Regions from separate parts of the Paenibacillus sp. B46(2026) genome, predicted to be linked through region 1. Evidence: riboswitches for the same ligand, from Rfam matches in the RefSeq annotation. Region 1 holds a riboswitch; each other region holds the start of a gene.
The links. Region 1 has a riboswitch for thiamine pyrophosphate ahead of AC1S8V_RS17630 (thiamine phosphate synthase). Riboswitches for the same ligand answer to the same signal wherever they lie in the genome.

Region 1 (5,044 bases):
CTTGACTTGCAGATCAAAAGATTTAAGCAGTTTGTCCACACGATTCAATCCGTCTTCAATTTCCATACGTTGACCGTTTACTATGATGTTCACTGCACCACTCCCTTTCTGTTCAATCGCTCAGGACTCAGCTCCTCAATTCCGAGCTCTTCTGAGCTTTTGCCCGCGAGCAATTCAGCGATTAGTCTGCCTGTTATCGCACTGAGCAAAATACCGTTACGGTAATGTCCAAAGGCGGCAAACAGCCCGGGAACACTTTCGCAAGCACCTATATAAGGCAGACCATCCGGAGTTGCCGGCCTTACTCCTGCCCACGCCCGCAAAAATTGTGCCGCTTTCATCCCAGGCACCCAGTGGGTAGCCGCTGTTAATAGCTTCTGAACACCCTGTACAGAAACGTTCAGATCCGTTCTGCCTGGCAGACTGGTTGCCCCGAGCCAAACCTCTCCATTGGCTTTGGGAACAATATAGATATCCTCTGCATACACCGTTCTGTCAGGTCTGTACCCTGCATGTTCATCTGAGAACTGAACGGCGGCTATTTCACCTTTTACCGACCACACAGGCAAGCTCAGATTCACATGTCTCATCAACTCTTCACTCTGTAATCCAGCCGCTATAATGACATGTTTGCATCTCATCTCACCGATCGATGTGGTGATCCCCTGCACGCCGTGCTCGTTTGCTTGCACGCGTATATCCTGTACACCATCGATCACTCGTGCTCCCATTGCTTGAGCGGATTCGGCGTATGCCTTTGTTAGAAAAATTGGAAGAATCTCACTCTCGTAAGGCTTGTAGTAGGCTCCATACGTATCTCTGTTAAGCCATGATGCCTCTTGTTGCACAGTGGAACGATCCCACCACACCTCATCAGCAGACAAACCAGAATTTCGATTGTTCTTATAACTGCTTAATTCACTGTATGAACGAAAAGGGGTTAGAAATCCATGACGTTGCAGACCAATCTCTACCTCGCTGAGGGTAGCCAATAGCACCTGTTGCTCATGAAGTAACTGCCTGCTCTGCCTGGCAAGCTTAGCCATCAAAGGATGAGCAAAATCCTCACTATCTGCCGCCAGCATTCCAGCCGCTGCGCAAGAAGTGCCTCCAGCGATTGCTAAACGCTCTACCAGCAGTACCTCCTGTCCACGAGAGGCCAGCTCATATGCAATGGCACAACCAACAACGCCTCCGCCTACAATAATCGTTTCTGCATGAATCTTATCCGATTTATCAGTAGCACTTTTGCTTCTTGATTCCGGTTCAGATTTCAGTTGATGACTGAAATGATTTCTGTTCTGACTCGTTACGATCTCTTTCATCATCTCATCTCCTTTCACCGGCTTAGACTTCCAGTAGCAACGATAGCCTGCCTTAATAATGCAGCCGCTCGATCCGGGGAATCGCTCGCCCATATATTCGAGATCACGGCGACTCCTTGTGCTCCCGTTGAGCGGATCGCGCGAATGTTCCCCGGTGCAATACCTCCAATCGCAATAACAGGAACGGATACACCAGAGCACACTTCAGCAAGAACATGTAATCCTCTAGGTTCAAGATCAGGCTTACTATTAGTTGCATAGACATGCCCGAAGAAAAGGTAATCGGCTCCCCGTTCTTCGGCGATTTTTGCCTCATCAATTGAATGAACAGATACACCCAGACGAAGTTTTTGTACATTTCTTAAGTCAACATTAATTGAATTACATATAGCCTGCTGCCCCCAATGTACACCGCCATAGATGTCATTCTGTGAAAGCAGCTCCGAACCATTGATAACGATACGACAAGACGGAACCCCAACGCCTCGCAGACTTTCAGCCCAACCAATCTTATCTTGCCATGTGAGTTGTTTCTCTCGTATGTGAATATAGTCCACCCATGGCCAAACGTCCTTTGCTGCTTTTACAAAAGATGCTTGATCCCCTGCACCCGTAGATACAACATGCAATTCAAATGATTCGTGAACATGTTCATGAGAAATTGCCGTACTGTTCATCTCCTTCCATGTGTGAATTCTATGAAAACACAAAAAAGCCACTCCCGTAGGGGAGTGGCTGCGTATTAATTATTGGAACAAATGACTGACTGATACATACAGTTCATTTCGTACAACAAAGCTATAGAACTTATAGCCCTAACGTTATACACGGAACTGCATGTTTCGTTTTGCTAAGCAGACGGTTGTAATCTTTCGAATTCCCGTTTGCTCACGTCATTCACTGAAACGCGCGCGCCACTTCCCTACGCTGGTATGATCCAGATCAGGTGCAAAGGGTCCAGAATCGCATTCTTCCATCTCAGCCGCATCGTGCGGCCCCCCTAGTGTTCATATGAAGTTGTAGCCTATGTTACCATAGACGGATTTTTTTGTCACCGTTCATTTATGTTAAAAGTTACTTGAATCGTCTAGTTTTTCTCAGACCATTCTTCGACATTCCATGTTTTGGTGACCCAACCCTCGTAGAAATCAGGTTCATGAGATACCAACAACACCGTTCCCTTGAATTCTTGCAAGGCACGCTGCAACTCTGCTTTGGCTGTGACATCGAGATGGTTTGTCGGCTCATCGAATAAAATCCAGTTGCTTTCACGCATCAAGAGCTTACACAAACGAACCTTGGCTTGCTCTCCACCACTCAGCATGTTAAGCGGACGGGTAATATGCTCATTTTTCAGCCCACAGCGAGCGAGATGACCCCGGACTTCATTCTGTGTCAAATGTGAGAACTCATTCCAGACATCCTCAATCGGCGTGATATTCCCAGCACGAACTTCCTGCTCAAAATAGGCCGTTTCGAGATAATCTCCCAAAAAGGTCTTTCCACTCAGTGGAGATATTTTCCCGAGGATGGTTTTCAGCAGTGTCGATTTACCCACACCATTACAGCCTACGATGGCAATTTTCTCACCGCGTTCTATCGTCATCGTCATTTTAGGAAGCAAAGGATACGTGTATCCAATTTCAAAATCAATACCCTCAAAGACCGTTTTGCTACTCGCGCGGGCATCCTTGAATTTAAACGTTGGTTTAGCCGCTTCATCTGGGCGATCAATACGTTCAATCTTATCCAGCTGTTTCTCCCGGCTCTTCGCTCGACCTGAGGTTGAAGCACGTGCTTTGTTACGCTGAATGAAATCTTCCTGCTTCTTGATGTACTCTTGCTGCTTCTCGTACGCATCAATATGCTGGGCTTTATTCATATCAGCCATCTCAAGGAACTTGTTATAGTTCGCTGCATATCTCGTTAATTTGGCAAATTCCAAATGATAAATGACATTTACGACTTCATTCATGAATTCCGTGTCATGGGAGATTAAGAGAAACGCGTGAGGGTAGTCCTTCAGGTAACGTGACAGCCATTCAATGTGCTCTACATCCAGATAGTTGGTCGGCTCATCCAGCAAAAGAGCTGTAGGTTTCTCGAGCAGAAGCTTGGCAAGAAGCACCTTGGTACGTTGTCCACCACTTAGAGCTGCGACATCTCGATCAAGACCAATTGCGGACAAACCAAGACCATTGGCCATCTCTTCCACTTTTACGTCAATCAGATAAAAGTCGCCCTGTTCCAGTTGTTCCTGAATATCGCCCATCTCTTCCAGCAACTGCTCCAGCTTATCTGGATCTGCATCTGCCATCTGGTCCGTAATATTCATCATTTCTTTTTCTAATTCAAGCAACGGAAGGAATGCATCCTTAAGAACGTCACGAATGGTTTTGCCTGGGGTAAGCTTCGTGTGCTGATCCAGATATCCATAACGGACCTTAGGTGTCCATTCCACTTTTCCACTATCTTTAAGCAATTTACCGGTAAGGATGTTCATTAATGTGGATTTACCCACACCATTGGCACCAACAAGTCCTACGCGCTCTCCGGCAAGTAAACGAAACGATACATTTTTAAATAACGTGCGATCTCCAAAATTGTGACTTACGTTCTCTACTGACAATAAACTCATAAGATGAGGTTGCTCCTATCTATTAGACATTACTTTTGTTATTGTTCCGAAACCCTATTCTAGCACAGGTCCCGTCTTTTCTGAAAGTAATGTAAACAGTTCAGGAACCTCTTACATGATTTTGTCATACAGGCTACCTTAACGATTAGAGCATTTATATTCGAAATAGCCTTGTGCAGCTGCTTGTCTTGCGTCTGTGAACACCTCTTCAGCACGGTAACCATTACCACATGTGGAGGGGTAATAGTACTTGATACCCGTTAAAGGATCTACCCCACCTACGATGGCCGTTTTCTTCACAAGTCTGCCTCCACCAATTGCGTAATTGTTGATTTTCTGGTCACCCACACCTATACCTTGGATAAAGGCCATAATCCCTGTATCGTTAATGGAGTTGTACCAATCTTCCTGCGCAATCAGGGGCATCGTAAACGTATAGGAAATACCGTTCTTTCTGGCAAATTCATTATGGCGGTTAATCACATCAGCCAGATCATCCTGCACAGTAGTTACAATCCGGCTTTGTCTAACTTGTTCAAATACGTTGGTATTCTGAAGTAAAGGAATCTGTGTGTTTGAAGCCAGTTCTTTTTGAAATCCCTCAATCCATTTCCCTGCACTTGCGTCGTAGGCATATACGTAGTCGTCCAGTGTAAAGTTAATACTGTTACCATTTGAATCCGAATATGTATAAGGTTTCTTGGGACTCCAGACTTGCTGGAAAGAATCTTCGCGGTTACCTGTCAACTCTGTTTCTGTGGACAACATATAATAGCCATCGTAATCCAGAATAACCACGGCAGGAATGTAATTAAACATGTTTCGAATAGCTTCGGGATCATCCTGAATCCCCATATTCAAAGCCATCGTCTGAGTAAATGTTAACAAGGCAAGCTCCTTGTCCGCTTTAACAAACTTGGTTGAATCATAACCTGCTTCATCATTTTGTTTCTCATTCTGATGCATGACTGCACCTGCATCCATGACTGCAGTTTGAAGTGCAGATCTGTATCGTTGGCCAAGATATTGAGCCTCCTCGGCATCTTGGGTATGGAGTGAGATGATCCAGAAGAGCGGGAAG
Region 2 (5,044 bases), 3.2 Mb from region 1:
GAGCTGTCGGCTCATATGTCCCGCAGTGATGATCCGGCGATTCTGCTGCTGCCGGCGATGGAGCGACTGAGAGACCGGTTGGGAGAGACCGTGAGTCTGTATTTGCGTGATGGCAGTGAACGGATTCGGATTCAGGCTGTGCAAAGTGATCAGGCGATTCGCCGTGTTGCTCCCGTCGGCGTTAGGCTCCCGCTCTCTGTGGGTGCGTCCAGCAAAGTCTTGATGGCGTTTGCCACCGACGAGGATCGTGAAGAACTGATGAACGGGCCGGAATGGCCGGTGTTTATTGATCCAGCGGTGTATTTGGCGCAGATGGGAGACATCCGGGATAACGGATATGCCACGAGTTATGAGGAACGTGAGCCGGGGGCTGCCGCCGTATCAGTACCGATTATGGATCGCAGAGGCAATATTGCAGCTGCCCTCTCGGTTTCAGGGCCTGTCAGTCGACTCTCGCAGGAGACATTGCATGAATACGCACCTGTGTTGAAGGATGCTGCTACGCAAATGGGGCTCATGTTATCCTGATGTTGCTGTAAGGTTTTTCTCCAATTGAGTTGGTGTTCTGGAATAATAAAGGTTGTTTTTATGTTCCGGTTGCGCTACTCTGTAATGGACGGCCCAGCGGGGCCAGCTTCATTGAATATGAACGGCGGCTTATGTATGCCGCAACTTGTTAACGTTACTGGGGGAGTCCGAATTGTCCGGACTGAGACGGAATCGCATGAGATTCCGGACCCTTTGCACCTGATCTGGATCATACCAGCGTAGGGAAGTAATCGGCGATATGACCACAACCACCACATGTGTGACTCTTGCAGGACTCCGTTATGGAGCTGCATAAGGAGCATTATTGGTGATGGACATTAAAGTCGGTTCCTTCGGGGACCGGCTTTTTTTTATATACAGTGAACGGGCGATATAACACACACTCCATGGACTGCTTTTTCAATAACCTGCGAAAGTGGGCTTGGATGATGAGAGAGAAGTCACCATAGATCCATGATCTGTGGCAGCCTTCAGTCTGTTGTTACCTGTACATGAATGATGTCTCCTCTGGTCTGGTATAGGATCGCTCTTTCTTCTCTGCACTCTGCATGATTTGGGACAGGTACGTAAGCGAGCTAATGATGATGTGAACCCAAAACCAAGCGAACAAACACTGAGGAGGAGACAAGCGACATGAGTACAGGAAATCAAACGGGACAACAAGCGATGGAACAGGAACATAACGGTCAGCAGGTGGAAAAGGAAACAGGAGCGGCCGGAAGGGTTCAGCCCTTTCCGGGCAGCCGCAAAGTCTACATTCAGGGCTCACGGCCGGACATTGCTGTACCGGAGCGTGAGATAGCCCTTCATGACACGAATACTCCCCAAGGGGTGGAGCATAACGAACCGCTGCGTGTCTACGATACGAGCGGCCCCATGACCGATCCCGCATTTCATGCGGATATCCGTGCAGGTCTACCAGCCCTGCGCACCCGTTGGATCACAGAGCGTGGCGATGTCGAGGCTTACCAAGGTCGTGCAATTAAACCGGAAGATAACGGACTGAAACCCGGAGGAAAGAGAGCAGGAGCCGAGGAGTACCCTGGATTACGCGGTAAACCGCTGCGGGCACAGCCAGGACGCTGTGTGACCCAGATGCATTATGCGAGACAGGGAGTGATTACGGCAGAGATGGAGTTTGCCGCCATTCGTGAAGGTGTGGAGCCTGAATTTGTGCGTCAGGAGCTGGCGAGTGGAAGGGCCATTCTGCCGTCTAACATCAATCACCCGGAGAGTGAGCCGATGTTGATCGGTCGTCATTTTCATGTGAAGATCAATGCCAACATCGGCAACTCTGCTGTATCTTCTTCCATCGAGGAAGAGGTGGAGAAGATGACCTGGGCGGTACGCTGGGGATCGGATACTGTGATGGATCTGTCCACAGGCAAAAACATTCATACCACCCGGGAATGGATCATCCGCAATTCGCCTGTTCCAATCGGTACGGTGCCGCTGTATCAGGCGCTGGAGAAGGTGAACGGCGAAGCGGAAGCGCTGACCTGGGAGATATACCGTGACACGCTTATTGAGCAGGCAGAGCAGGGCGTGGACTACTTTACGATTCATGCAGGCGTGCTGCTGCGTTATATCCCGATGACGGCCAAGCGGATGACAGGCATTGTGTCTCGCGGTGGGTCCATTATGGCAGCATGGTGCCTTGCGCATCATCGGGAGAATTTTTTGTACACTCATTTTGAAGAAATCTGCGAGATTATGAAAAGGTATGATGTGGCGTTCTCGCTGGGAGATGGACTCCGTCCAGGCAGCATCTACGATGCCAACGATGAAGCACAGATGGCGGAACTGGCGACGCTTGGAGAACTGACGCAGATTGCGTGGAAGCACGATGTACAGGTGATGATTGAAGGCCCGGGTCACGTGCCGATGCACAAGATCAAGGAGAACGTGGATCTGCAGATGGAGATCTGTCAGGAAGCACCGTTCTATACGCTGGGGCCGCTGACGACCGACATCGCGCCGGGATACGATCACATCACGTCCGCCATTGGGGCGGCCATGATTGGTTGGTTCGGCACGTCCATGCTCTGTTATGTTACGCCGAAAGAGCATTTGGGCCTGCCCAACAAGGATGATGTGCGGGAAGGGGTTATCGCTTACAAGATCGCAGCCCATGCCGCTGATCTGGCAAAAGGCCATCCGCGTGCTCAGCGCCGTGATGACGCCCTGTCCAAAGCGCGTTTTGAGTTCCGCTGGCGGGACCAGTTCAACCTGTCGCTGGACCCGGAACGGGCACTGTCCTACCATGATGAGACACTTCCGGCAGAAGGGGCCAAGGAAGCTCATTTCTGCTCCATGTGCGGACCGAAGTTCTGTAGCATGCGCATCACGCAGGACATCCGTGCCTTTGCGGCGGACAAAGGATTGTCCGAGAATGAGGCTGTAGCTGCGGGCATGCAGGAAAAGGCCGAGGAATATCGGACACGCTCCTAGACGCTGGTAAAGCGTAAGCTGGGCAGTCTGACATATAGATAAAGCCGTTTCTCTCTGTCATTGCAGAGAAGAACGGCTTTTTTGTTCCATGACATGATTTTATTTTAAACCAACAATATAGAGGAAACGCATATTAGTGGTGTTAGTTAATAGGCGAGTTCATCGAAGAACTAATCCCAAATTCTTTTCCAAATACGTCGCAAGCAATGCCAACGGGCTATGGATCTCAATGCCTGTGTCTGTTGAAACCTGTGCAGCTGCAGGAGCCATGGAGAGCTGGGCTGCGACTACCCTTTTACCGGGATGCTGCTCAGCAATCTGTTGTAATCCTTCACGTACTGCTTCGTGATACCCATGCTTATCTCCGCGCATAATCAAATCGAATGTCCCCGGAATGCACACCGCTTCCGTCTGAGGTGTCTGGGAAACGTGTAGTTGTCCATTCTCATTCTCTTGCTGTAACGCCTGATTCACCCGTGCCATCGTTCCTTCAATGGTTGCGGGGTTGGTGAAGGCTACGATGTATTCTTCCGGTATTTGCCGCATCTTCTGCAATAATGGATCATCTATGCCGATCACAGGCACAGGAATATGTTTGGCTTCCTGCTCCAGTACGGTCGCAAACAGGGTACAGGTGACCAGAATGGCATCTGCATGACACTCAGCGATCCAGTGGAGCGTCTGAGCTACTTTATCGCGTATAACTACATTGGAAAAGTCAGCGTCATGTTTAAGGCGATCCAGACCTGGATCGACGTAATGGACCAATTCAACTTCATAAGGAGCAAGCGTCTCTTCAATTAAAGCGATGTTGGAATAGTGTGCGTGAAAACAACCAATGGTGATCATAAGTTAAGTCCCCTTTTGCAGTTCATATATGTTATCGATCTCCTAAGTATTCTAATTATTATAGAAACATGACGGAGGACTGTACAGTTGTTTGTTGCTCAACGCCAATAACCGCCCTTCCGCCAAGCTGCGGAAAGACGGTTGATAACCTGACTCGACTAGGGTCTGGTATCCATTTTTATCTAAGGGAAGGAGAAGCATTTTTCTTCGCCATTTTTTGCTGCAGAATTTCATGAAAGGATAGGCCTTGAGTGTTCTCATTCTCCTTTTTGGGAGCAGTGGTCGCCGTGTTGCGCGGATATTGGTGGTGGTACGGGATCATTTGCTGAATAGGCATGCGGATCATCTTGGTTCCTCCTTTAATGCATGTTGAATATGCAATTAATATGATGTAATACAGGTTATGTATTTCGACTGTTTATGTTTCCTGATGCACCTATAGGTACATATGACTTGTTAGACGAAATGATAAGTTTAAGGCACAATTCCAATTGGGTTGTAGTGATTTTACCCCGTATTGAGAAGATGTAAACGGTTTTAGGAAAATTCAGGAGTAAAGAACCTGATATGAACGGTTTGATATGGGAGGATAGAATCGGTTGTTAAGTGAATAGTCCCAATTTCATGAAAGTCAATGGTACCTGCATATGAGGCATATTATCTGGTTGAATGATGCAAAGCATGCTAACTAACTTGGTACCATAGTCGGGTTGCTCAGGTGGTTATGTAGTTCCGGATATGACAAAAAACTGCCGAGCAAACTCGGCAGCTGATGTGATATAAGGATGCGAATTAACTTTGATTCTGTCTGAGATGTATATCGTACTCTTTATCTACTTTGTCGAACAGCGATGTATATATCCACTTGTACACTTTCGGGATTCAGGCTGCGTTCATCATACAATTCGAAATCTCCTGTGAAGGTCCGGTCACTTTGCTTGTCCCATGCCCACACGGCTCCCCATGCTTCGCCGACAACCTCAGCCATGGGTCCTTTTCTGGAAGTGAATACCGCGTAAGTTGCGGGAGGGAGCAGAAGGTCATCCAATCCTTCAGGTAATGATTCTTCCGAACTGATCTCATGCCCTACCAGTATGGTGTACTCTCCGGTTATGCCATCGGTGTAATCCGTGTAACAGCCATAGCGAGCAGCTTCGGGTGCAGGGAGGTGCTCTGAGGCAAAATAATTGTTCCA
Region 3 (5,044 bases), 3.4 Mb from region 1:
ACACATAGACCCGATCTGCAAGCAGCAGTGCTTCTTCGATATTGTGGGTGATGAACAGCACCGAGCGGCGGTTCTTTTCCCAGATATCGAGCAGCCAGCGCTGCATGTCGCTACGTGTCAGTGCATCCAGCGCGCTGAAAGGTTCATCCAGCAGCATTAATTCCTGCGGACTGAGCAGGGCGCGCAGAAATGCAGCACGCTGCTGCATTCCGCCCGACAGCATATGAGGATAGGCTTGCTCGAATCCCGCAAGACCCACGCTGCTTAACCACTTACGAGCTTCTGCAAGTGCTTCGGCCCGAGGGGGAGCGCTTGAAGATACTTCACCAGCAAGCAGTACATTGTCTTCAATGGTGCGCCACGGGAAAAGGGCGGGCTGTTGTGGCATATAACTAATTTTGCCACGTTGGCCCGTCACATCATGACCGTTCATGAGTACTTGCCCTTCCTGAGGTTTCAGCAGACCGCCGATGATATGGAACAGGGTGCTTTTGCCACAGCCGGATGGCCCAACGATAGCGACAAACTCGCCTTGCTCCACCTTCAGGGACAGGCCGTTTAGAACCGGTAGCCTACTGCGCCGTTCGCGGAATGATGCATGAACATTAACAACGTCCAGTGCAGGTGGAACGGGAGCAGGAGCAGTATTGGCAGGTCGATCAGGGTTAGCCGGGTGAAGCCTTTCACCGTGCTTTGGCTCCATTACGCTTGCTTCTCGTCCAGGCTGGACTTGTTCGTCCTGTTGCCGATTCATATGATCATCACTTCCTAATATACAGATTACTTCTTTACTACCGCTTCTGTGGCCGCCAGCGCACGAGCAGCTTCTCCAACAGGGCAATGAGCAGGAAGAGCAGTAAGCTGAGCGCGACAATAATCATGATTGCCACGAATAAACGATCTGTGCGATAAGCCGACTTTTGCAGCATCATATAATAACCAATACCCTTGTCTGCACCAATCCATTCGGCGATGATGGCACCCATCACGCTATAGGTAGCGGCGATTTTGACACCGGAGAACACAGATGGCAGCGCATGGGGAAGCTCCAGCTTCCAGAAGATATGGCGACGTTTGGCACCAGCCATGCGCATATAGTTCATCATTGCTGCATCTGTACGGGTCAAGCCGTCCATGGCCGCCACTGCAACGGGGAAGAAACAGACCAGGATGATCGTAATCAGCTTGGGCAACAGCCCGAATCCGAACCAGATTAACAGGAGCGGCGCGAGCGCGATGGTTGGGATATTTTGACTGAGAATAAGTAAAGGATACAAGGCCGACTTGAGAAAAGGGACCAAATGCAGCACCATTGCAATCAGTAATCCAACCGCTGTGCCAGCGGCGAATCCGATCAGCGTTAACTGAATGGTTGCGGAAGCGTGCATGCCAAGCCGTTCGGTCTGGGTTGCCGCTTCGCGGGCGATGTCGGACGGTGCAGGCAGCATCCATTTCTCAATATGGAAGAGAGAGACGGCTCCCTGCCATATCGCTATAAAGAGAATAACCGCCACAAAGGGCGGCCATACACTTTTGAAATAGGCATGCATTAGCGATACTTCTCCGTCAGGGTATCCATGCTGAAGCCAGTAGGGCTATGGGCGATCTTGATCTGAGAGATGATGCTTGGGCTGCCAGCCTCCACAAGTACCTCGTGCATCTTGCGGACAACCTCCAGCAGTTCCTCCAATTCCCCCTCCATCGTGGTGTCGAGCGCGTTCACCTGATACTTAAGGCCAGATTGCTGAATAACTTCAATGGCGCGATCTACATAAGGATAAGAGTTCTCGCCATTTGGCGTTTTGGGAATAACCTGAATGCTAAGCAGTGTGCTTGCCATGAGAGATCACGGCTCCTTTCGAATGGGTGGTATAAGTCGAACATAGCGAATGTACACTTTACCACTCCGATTGCAGTACCCTCTTCCGATCGCTGTTATCCCCGGATTTCTTGATTCCATTTTTAATGGAGGAAATCCGGGGATAGCATATGCTTCCGAAGGAGCTTTCTTTCAGAAAGCTTTTAGGTGAGCGCTTCGCTTCTTCAGATGGGTTCTGCACTCTTCGTTCTTGTGTACATAAAGGTCAACTTAACAGTTAGATTTTATTGGGGTAAGAACTCGTTCGTATATGCTTTGCTCACATCGATCTGTTCATCCAGTAGTTTTTTGCTAAACATCCAGTCCGTGTAGTTCTGCCACACTTCCTGCTTTTGTTCTCCCCAACGCGGGGCGTCATCCGTGTACTTTGGACTAAGCCATTTCTGGCTTGCCACCACGAGGTCTTTATCCAGATCCGGTACGGCCTTGATCAGAATGTTCGCTGCGTCTTCGGGATGATCAATCGCATATTGATACCCTTCGGAGGTGGCCTTCAGGAATGCTTTCACCAGCTCAGGGTCGTTTTGAATCGTCTGCTCGTTCGTTACGAGGACAGGCGTGTAGTAATCCAGTGCATCTGAATAATCCTTCACATATAACATGTCGATCGGTTCCCCGCGAAGTTCGGCTTCAATGCCCGTCCAGGCGTAGAAAATCCACGCAAAATCAATATCCCGTTTCACTGCGGTGAAAAAGTCAGCGTCACCCATGTTAATATTTTTCACTTTGGATACATCGGCGCCTTTGCCTTCCATAATGGATTGCATCACGGCTTCTTCCACTGGAGAACCCCAGCCGCCATAGGTTTTGCCTTCAAAATCTTTCGGTGATTTGATATTCCGATCCGCCGGAGCAGCGAACCCGGATGTATTATGCTGAATAACTGCTGCGATGGAGACGAGTGGAACACCCTGTGTACGGGCTTGAGTAACACTCTCCTGATAACTCACGCCAAAAGGCACTTCATTGGAGGCAACCATCGTATCTGCGCCACCGGCACCTGGCTGTACAATCTCAACGTTCAGGCCTTCGGCCTTATAAAAACCTTGATCAACGGCCGCATACAGGCCTGTATGATTCGTATTTGGTGTCCAGTCGAGCACCACTTTAATATCCTTCAAGGCGGCAGTGTCACCTTCGTTGCTGCTTTCTGTATTTGTGTTGCCGTTCTGTCCTGTCGGGGCAGCTTCTTTGCCGCCACATGCGACTACAGTCACCATAAGCACGCATAAGAGCAACAATCCCATCGTTTTACGCCATTTCATCTTTGATTCTCTCCTTCGGTATGTCCGGCCGAGTGGCACGGGGTACTCCTTGGCTTCATATCCAATCATCTTGCATAAATCGACAGATTTATACCAGTTGAGATCCGGATGACGTTATTTTGAACATAAGAAAAACGTCTATCGATGTCATTCGAAGAAGCCAGACCGCGTTTAGCGGAAGTTTTTCTTGCAATATCAGGAAGGTGATGCTTCGAAGCTTATACTTTCTGATATCAACAAAAAAAGCGTCCCGTAATCCGGGACGCGTGCAGGCGTTAGAGAGGTGGCGTTCAGCCATAGGGCTGTGCCATTTCGATATACTCCGATTCCTACGCTGGCATGATCCAGATCAGGTCTAAGGGTTAGTATCTTGGTGGGATACACTCTCAGCCGGCCAATTCCGACTCCCCTGGGAAACTATGAAGTTACGGGCATTACTAGGTGTAATTATAGGCCAGCGAGTGGAACGTGTCCAGTCAGGAACTGGATAGGGACACGTATGGACTTATCAAACAGGCCGTTATACATATGTATAACAGCCTGTTTAGATGTGTTATTTTCAATAATTATCGTGGCGAATCATATAAGGAAATCTGGCTGAGTGCAAAAGCATCGGATTTCGGGTCATAGCCTACCTGTTTCTGAGTGGTTTCCAGATTCAATCGTTTAAACCGATTATTCGAGATCCCATGCAGTATGGTGAAGGGCTCCAGATTGGTAGCTGTAATTGCTTTGAACATCAAATCACACAAGTCAGCCGGACTAATATACGCGCTCATATCCCTTGCCTCCAACGCTGGTCCGTCCGATTGAAAATCATCATATGCACCTATACGTACCGCAACACTTTGTAAACCTTCGGTATACGCAAAATAGGAAGCGAGCGATTCTCCAAAACATTTGCTAACCCCGTACAAATTCCGTGGGCGTGTCGGCATGTCTGGATAGACTTGAGCATCAATGGGATACCCCTCGATCGTCTGTGCACTGCTTGCCAGAATGACTCTTCGTACACCTTGGTCCTTCGCTGCACGGAATACATTAAATGTACCTTTGATATTGATGTCCAATAACGATTCATAGAATCCGGCATACGGGGAAGGATCTCCCGCCAGATGTACAACCACATCCATGCCTTCGCAAGCATGCTGACAGGCTTCGGGATCTGTCACATCCAGTGTCATGACTTCATGGCCTGTCCCTTGATACGTATGTAGTCTGTCGATATTCAAATCCGTTAGTCGCAGGTGAAATGCTTCTGACAAGTGTTGGGACAAGTCACGTCCAATTTTCCCTGCTGCGCCGGTAATTAAAATGTTCATAAATCAACTCCAATTCTTAGCGCTGGAAGAACTCAATCCATTCTTTTTCAGGTCCATAGATGAAGAAATAGCGGTAACCGTTAGGCAGTGTAATAATCTCTCCATCAATAAATTCGGCTTCGGTGGCTTGGATGCGTTTGTACTCAGAATCAAGATCATCCACGTGGATCGCAAAATGGTGTACCGTACCTTCGGAAGGCAGCTTGTCGCTGTATCCTTGAATTAACTCAATCTCAGTCTCGTTACTTCCATTGAAGCCAAGGAAGGCGAGCTGAATGACGCCGTTGGTATGGGTTACCCGGTCTTTCAATTCAAGACCAACAATCTCCGTATAGAAACGCAGTGTGGTATCCAGATCACGCACGGCAATGCCGACGTGGTCAATGCGTTTTTGAAAACTCATAATCCAAATCCTCCTTATGTAGTGAATGCTTCTACCATTTTAAGGGATATCATAGGGCTGTACTACAGGGTTGTCAAATCCAGTTTTAATTTGGAAAAATCATAATTGTTCACAGAATGTTCACTTATGTGGGGGCATCCATGATCTCTATAATTGTCAAAGTAAACAGAGAGGA
Region 4 (5,044 bases), 3.0 Mb from region 1:
TAAGCATGATGGGAAGCAGGGAGTGTATACCTTTGTTATTCATAAATGAAGTTCCTCATTTCATCGTTTTGATTTGTAGAAAATGGACAGCAGCATGTTAACGGACCATGTGACAATGTACGGATTGAAGATGCTGCTTAAATTGTGCATAAGCTATGTTTTGAAGATCGTAACTCCTGTATTTACATCTAATTTCTGTCTAAGTTTTATCCAACTTTCCTTTTGCCTCCATGACGATGACGCCGTAAGCTAAACCGTTTCTCCAGCCAAGCAATCAGTGCAAACAAAACGATCCCCAGCAAGGATAACAGCACAATAGCGGCAAACATCGCATCCGTATTCATATTGCTGGACATGCGGCGGCTGAAGTAGCCGAGCCCTTTACTGCCACCGAGCCATTCGCCAATCGTTGCCCCAACCACGCAGTACACTACAGACATCTTTAGCCCCGAGAAAAAAGAAGGGAGTGCCAGCGGAACCTGGAGTTTGCGAAAAATATCCCATTTGCTGGCGCCCATGGTGAGTAGCAGTTCACGCTGCTCTGGGTCGCCTTGGCGGAGTCCATCGTAGGTACTGACCACAATGGGGAAGAACGCGATCAGGCACACCACGGCGACTTTGCTCCAAAGTGTATAGCCAAACCACAGGATGAATACAGGGGACAAGGCAATCAGCGGTATGGTCTGACTGACCACAACGAAGGGATATAAGGCCTTTTCAATCGAGCGGTTCATATGCATGCCTGTTGCTAGTGTAATTCCGGTCACTATGGACAAGCCAAAACCAACGGCAACCTCCATAAAGGTAGCCGGCAGATGTATGGTCAGCAGCAGACGACGATGCTCAACCAGTGAGCCAGCGATGGAAGTGGGTGCGGGAATGATAAAGGAAGGCACCCATCCCAGACGTACAATCGATTCCCAGATCGCCAGTAATAAGAGCATGAGCACAATAAACAAACCATATTGGAAAAACCACTTCGAGAGCCACGTCCGGACGCTAACCTTGTCGCTTCGCATGTAATTGTTCCTCCAGTTGTTGTCTCATCTGCACGAGAGCCGGTTCGTAGATCAGGTCCGAATGTCTTGGGCGTGGCAAAGGAACCGTCATTTCCCGCAGCTGCTGACCTTGCCCCCCTGGAGTTAACAGAATGATACGGTCACTTAACAGCAAGGCTTCTTCGATGTCATGTGTAATGAACAGCACGGTTTGGCACAATCCCTCCCACAGCTCCAACAACCAGCGATGCATTTCTCGTTTGGTTAAGGCATCGAGTGCACCGAAGGGTTCATCCAGCAACATGAGCTGCCCGCCTGTAAGCAAGGTACGAAGCAGTGCGACCCGCTGCCGCATGCCGCCGGATAACTTATCCGGATAGGCCTGTTCATAACCCGACAGGCCGAACCTTGCTAATCCAGCTATGATGTCGGCCCGTAACTTGTCCTTGTCTTGTCGGCCTGGTGCCAACTCGGCAGGCAGCATGCAGTTCTCCATGACGGTTCGCCAGGATAACAGCAGATCTTTCTGCGGCATATAGGCGACTCGTCCGAGCCGTTGTCCTTGCGGTACATCGGCAATGTCGATGGTACCGACGGTTGGCTCAAGCAAGCCTGCGAGCAGCTTGAAGAGAGTGCTTTTACCTGATCCGCTGGAGCCGATGAGCGAGACAAATTCTCCTTTTTGTACCTGAAGCGACACATTGGCGAGCACGGGGGAATCCTTTTTTTCGGGAAAAGCGAAGCTTACGTTGTGAATGGTTACATGGTTGGTCATCTGATCCTCACCCCCTTGATGTCAGACTGCAGGAATAACAACGGCATCTTGTACTCTGCAAAAGAAACAAAAAAGACCCACCCATTTCCGGAGAAATGAGTGGGTCTGTAAGTTAAATTCGCAATTTATCTTCACATACATGAAAAAATTCTGCTTACTAAAAGGCCGCTCCACTTCCCTCCGCTGGTATGATCCAGATCAGGTTCAAAGGGTCCGAATAGTCATATTCGTCTCAGCCGCAGGGCTCCCCTAGTGCAAAAGTTCAAGATATGCAGTTGTGTGTTCAGCATATATCACTCGAACATGAACTGTAAAGAGGCAGCATGATTGAATTCACGAGATGAACTTGGAGTCAGATCCGAGGAGTGAGGTTGTAATCATACAAATTTCAGTTGGAAATGATGATTTCATCGACCTGTAATGATTTGTAAAATGAGGATATTGAATAGAACAAGGAGAGGTTCCGATGAGAAATAAAATAAAAGATCCATTCTGGTCCCATTATGTTGATCTGGTGCGGACCGTGGTTGTCCCCTATCAATGGGAGGCACTGAATGATCGCATCGAGGGGGCTGAACCCAGCCGGGCCATCCGTAATTTCCGCATTGCTGCGGGTGAAGAAGAAGGAGAGCACTACGGCATGGTCTTTCAGGACAGTGATGTAGCCAAGTGGATCGAAGCTGCGTCATACCTGCTTGCAGCCGAACCAGATCCGGAACTGGAACGCATTGTGGATAGGGTCATCGAGACCATTGCTCATGCTCAACAAGCCGATGGATACTTGAATACCTACTTCACACTAAAAGAACCTGGAGCACGCTGGACGAATCTGGCGGAATGCCACGAACTGTACTGTGCAGGTCATATGATTGAAGCGGGTGTTGCTTATTATGAGGCAACGGGTAAACGTAATCTGCTGGATGTGGTCATTCGTCTGGCCGATCATATTGGGACGATATTCGGTACAGAACCGGGACAATTGCCTGGTTATGATGGACATCAGGAGATTGAACTGGCCCTATTCAAGCTGTATCAGACCACTGGGAAAGAGGCCTATCTGAATTTGAGCCGTTATTTTCTGGAGCAGCGGGGAACCCGTCCACACTATTTTGTGGAGGAATGGGAGAAGCGTGGGCGTAGTGTACATTTTGGAGAGCTGGATATGGTTCACCGTCATAGCTACTCCCAGTCTCACCTTCCGATTCGAGCGCAGGATACAGCCGAAGGCCATGCGGTTCGCTTGGTGTATATGTGTGCTGCAGTGGCTGATGTAGCGGCAGAGATGGGAGATGAGTCGCTGAAAGAAGCATGTGAGCGATTATGGAACAATACGGTCAACAAGAGAATGTACATTACGGGAAGCATCGGTTCATCTGCAAAAGAGGAAGCATTCACAGGGGATTACGACCTGCCGGGAGATACCGCATATGCAGAGACTTGTGCGTCGATTGGATTGATTTTCTGGGCAAAACGCATGTTTCAGATCAAGCCGGACAGCAAGTATACGGACGTATTGGAGCGAGCGTTGTACAATACCGTAATTAGCGGCATGTCACTGGATGGACAACGCTTCTTCTATGTGAATCCGCTCGAAGCCGATCCGGAGCTACACAAGGTCAATCCCAATTATGCGCATGTGCGGACACGTCGGCAGGGATGGTTCGGTTGCGCTTGCTGTCCACCCAATATTGCACGATTACTGGCTTCATTGGATCAATATGTGTATACCACCGATGAGGCTGCATCCACACTGTATGTGCAATTGTATATCGGTGGCGAAGCGGCGTTTACATTGAATGGTACGGACTTTTCCGTCAACATGAACTCGACCTATACCTCCAACGGCGAAGCGGTCATCCGGATCGAGTCTGTTTCCGGTGAGGAGACAGGATTCACAATGGCATTAAGAAAACCGGATTGGTGTGTATCTCCGCAGTTGTGGATTAACGGAGAAAAGGCAGATATAGACGAAACCATAATTGAATGCGGTTACATGAAAGTGCAACGATGCTGGCAAGCCGGAGATGAGATCAGGTTACGTTTTCCCATGGAGGTGTTACGCATGAGAGGGCATGACCACATCAGGGATACGTTTGGTAAAGTGGCCACTCAGCGCGGGCCCTTCATGTATTGTCTTGAAGAAACGGATAACGGTGCAGGATTATATCGTATTGAATTACCGGCATCAGCGAAATTTGAGGTGAACCATGGGGGAGGGAATCTGTTGGGTGTTCCCGATCTTACCATAGAGGCAAGGCGACTCGTCTCCCATGAGGGTGGTGCAGTTCAACTATATCGCAGTGATGTGAAACGGGACGTTCAAGCCGTGACGCTGCGATTCGTTCCCTATTTTACATGGGCGAATCGGGAAGAGGGCGAGATGAGTGTCTGGGTTCGAGAGAGGGACGGGGAGGGTCAACAACAACATGGAAAGGAGGTGATTCACGGGGACTGAAGCAGGCTTGGAATCGGTTGTTGTGGACTCCTTGTTCAGATAAGACGGAAGAATGAAGAACGGCTATAAGTCGTGTACCAGCCTATGAACGTTAACGATGAATCCATAAGAGGAGGCCAAGTTCATGAGGTTAAAAATGATGTTGAGCGCAGTGCTATCCCTGGCGGCTGCGCTTGTATTTGCTACGGATCAAACGTATGCCCACGAGTTGTCCACTGACAAGCTCATTCTCCAGACGGGAAGTCATGGCGAAATCTCTTCCATTAAGATCAAGGGCGATGCTTTTCCGACGGAATACGTTATGAATGCAACCGTTGCGCCAGAACAAAATACAGCAGACCACCAGTGGCTCGGTGAACTAATGTTCACGTACCGACTGAATGGTGGGGCGTGGACCAAAGCCTGGACCAATCTGTCAGCAGATGGGCGGACTATCACGAATTCCGGCAATCAGGTGACGGTGACATATGCCAATGCATCCAATGCCCAGGGTATCCGCAATTTCAAAGTGATCGAGACCTACACCACCCAGACAGATGGCTCCATTCTGTGGAAGATTGAAGTGCAGAATACGAGCGGCCAGAAGCTTGAGATTGGTGATTTGGGTCTGCCCTTGCCATTCAATGAACAGTGGACCTACGGGGATGCGATCTATGAGACACGAGTCGTTACACACTCGTTTGTTGGCAACAACAGCTCCTATATTACAGCCAGCCGTCCAAGCGGCATTGGTTCTTATCTGATGCTGATTCCGGATGCAACGACAGGAGCCGGATTCGAGTATCAGGATCGGTGGCGTAATGAAGAACATCCGGG

Region 2: another riboswitch for thiamine pyrophosphate. It lies ahead of thiC (phosphomethylpyrimidine synthase ThiC); the one in region 1 lies ahead of AC1S8V_RS17630 (thiamine phosphate synthase).
Region 3: another riboswitch for thiamine pyrophosphate. It lies ahead of AC1S8V_RS02365 (ABC transporter substrate-binding protein); the one in region 1 lies ahead of AC1S8V_RS17630 (thiamine phosphate synthase).
Region 4: another riboswitch for thiamine pyrophosphate. It lies ahead of AC1S8V_RS04550 (ABC transporter ATP-binding protein); the one in region 1 lies ahead of AC1S8V_RS17630 (thiamine phosphate synthase).

What each region holds. Positions count from the first base shown of each region.
Region 1 covers NZ_CM165907.1:3,960,134-3,965,177, forward strand. The annotation lists gene thiS (sulfur carrier protein ThiS) at 1-93, opposite strand, end outside; gene thiO (glycine oxidase ThiO) at 90-1,328, opposite strand; gene AC1S8V_RS17630 (thiamine phosphate synthase) at 1,340-2,002, opposite strand; TPP riboswitch at 2,228-2,337, opposite strand; gene AC1S8V_RS17635 (ABC-F family ATP-binding cassette domain-containing protein) at 2,413-3,963, opposite strand; gene AC1S8V_RS17640 (hypothetical protein) at 4,102-5,044, opposite strand, start outside.
Region 2 covers NZ_CM165907.1:748,317-753,360, forward strand. The annotation lists gene AC1S8V_RS03555 (IclR family transcriptional regulator) at 1-528, shown strand, start outside; TPP riboswitch at 678-791, shown strand; gene thiC (phosphomethylpyrimidine synthase ThiC) at 1,216-3,000, shown strand; gene AC1S8V_RS03565 (hypothetical protein) at 3,160-3,849, opposite strand; gene AC1S8V_RS03570 (hypothetical protein) at 4,028-4,195, opposite strand; gene AC1S8V_RS03575 (zinc ribbon domain-containing protein) at 4,679-5,044, opposite strand, start outside.
Region 3 covers NZ_CM165907.1:489,674-494,717, forward strand. The annotation lists gene AC1S8V_RS02350 (ABC transporter ATP-binding protein) at 1-754, opposite strand, end outside; gene AC1S8V_RS02355 (ABC transporter permease) at 792-1,550, opposite strand; gene AC1S8V_RS02360 (thiamine-binding protein) at 1,550-1,840, opposite strand; gene AC1S8V_RS02365 (ABC transporter substrate-binding protein) at 2,104-3,144, opposite strand; TPP riboswitch at 3,453-3,565, opposite strand; gene AC1S8V_RS02370 (NAD-dependent epimerase/dehydratase family protein) at 3,711-4,466, opposite strand; gene AC1S8V_RS02375 (VOC family protein) at 4,483-4,869, opposite strand; gene AC1S8V_RS02380 (DUF2798 domain-containing protein) at 5,044-5,044, shown strand, end outside.
Region 4 covers NZ_CM165907.1:963,193-968,236, forward strand. The annotation lists gene AC1S8V_RS04540 (ABC transporter substrate-binding protein) at 1-43, opposite strand, end outside; gene AC1S8V_RS04545 (ABC transporter permease) at 207-1,019, opposite strand; gene AC1S8V_RS04550 (ABC transporter ATP-binding protein) at 1,000-1,773, opposite strand; TPP riboswitch at 1,932-2,034, opposite strand; gene AC1S8V_RS04555 (glycoside hydrolase family 127 protein) at 2,240-4,228, shown strand; gene AC1S8V_RS04560 (DUF5695 domain-containing protein) at 4,368-5,044, shown strand, end outside.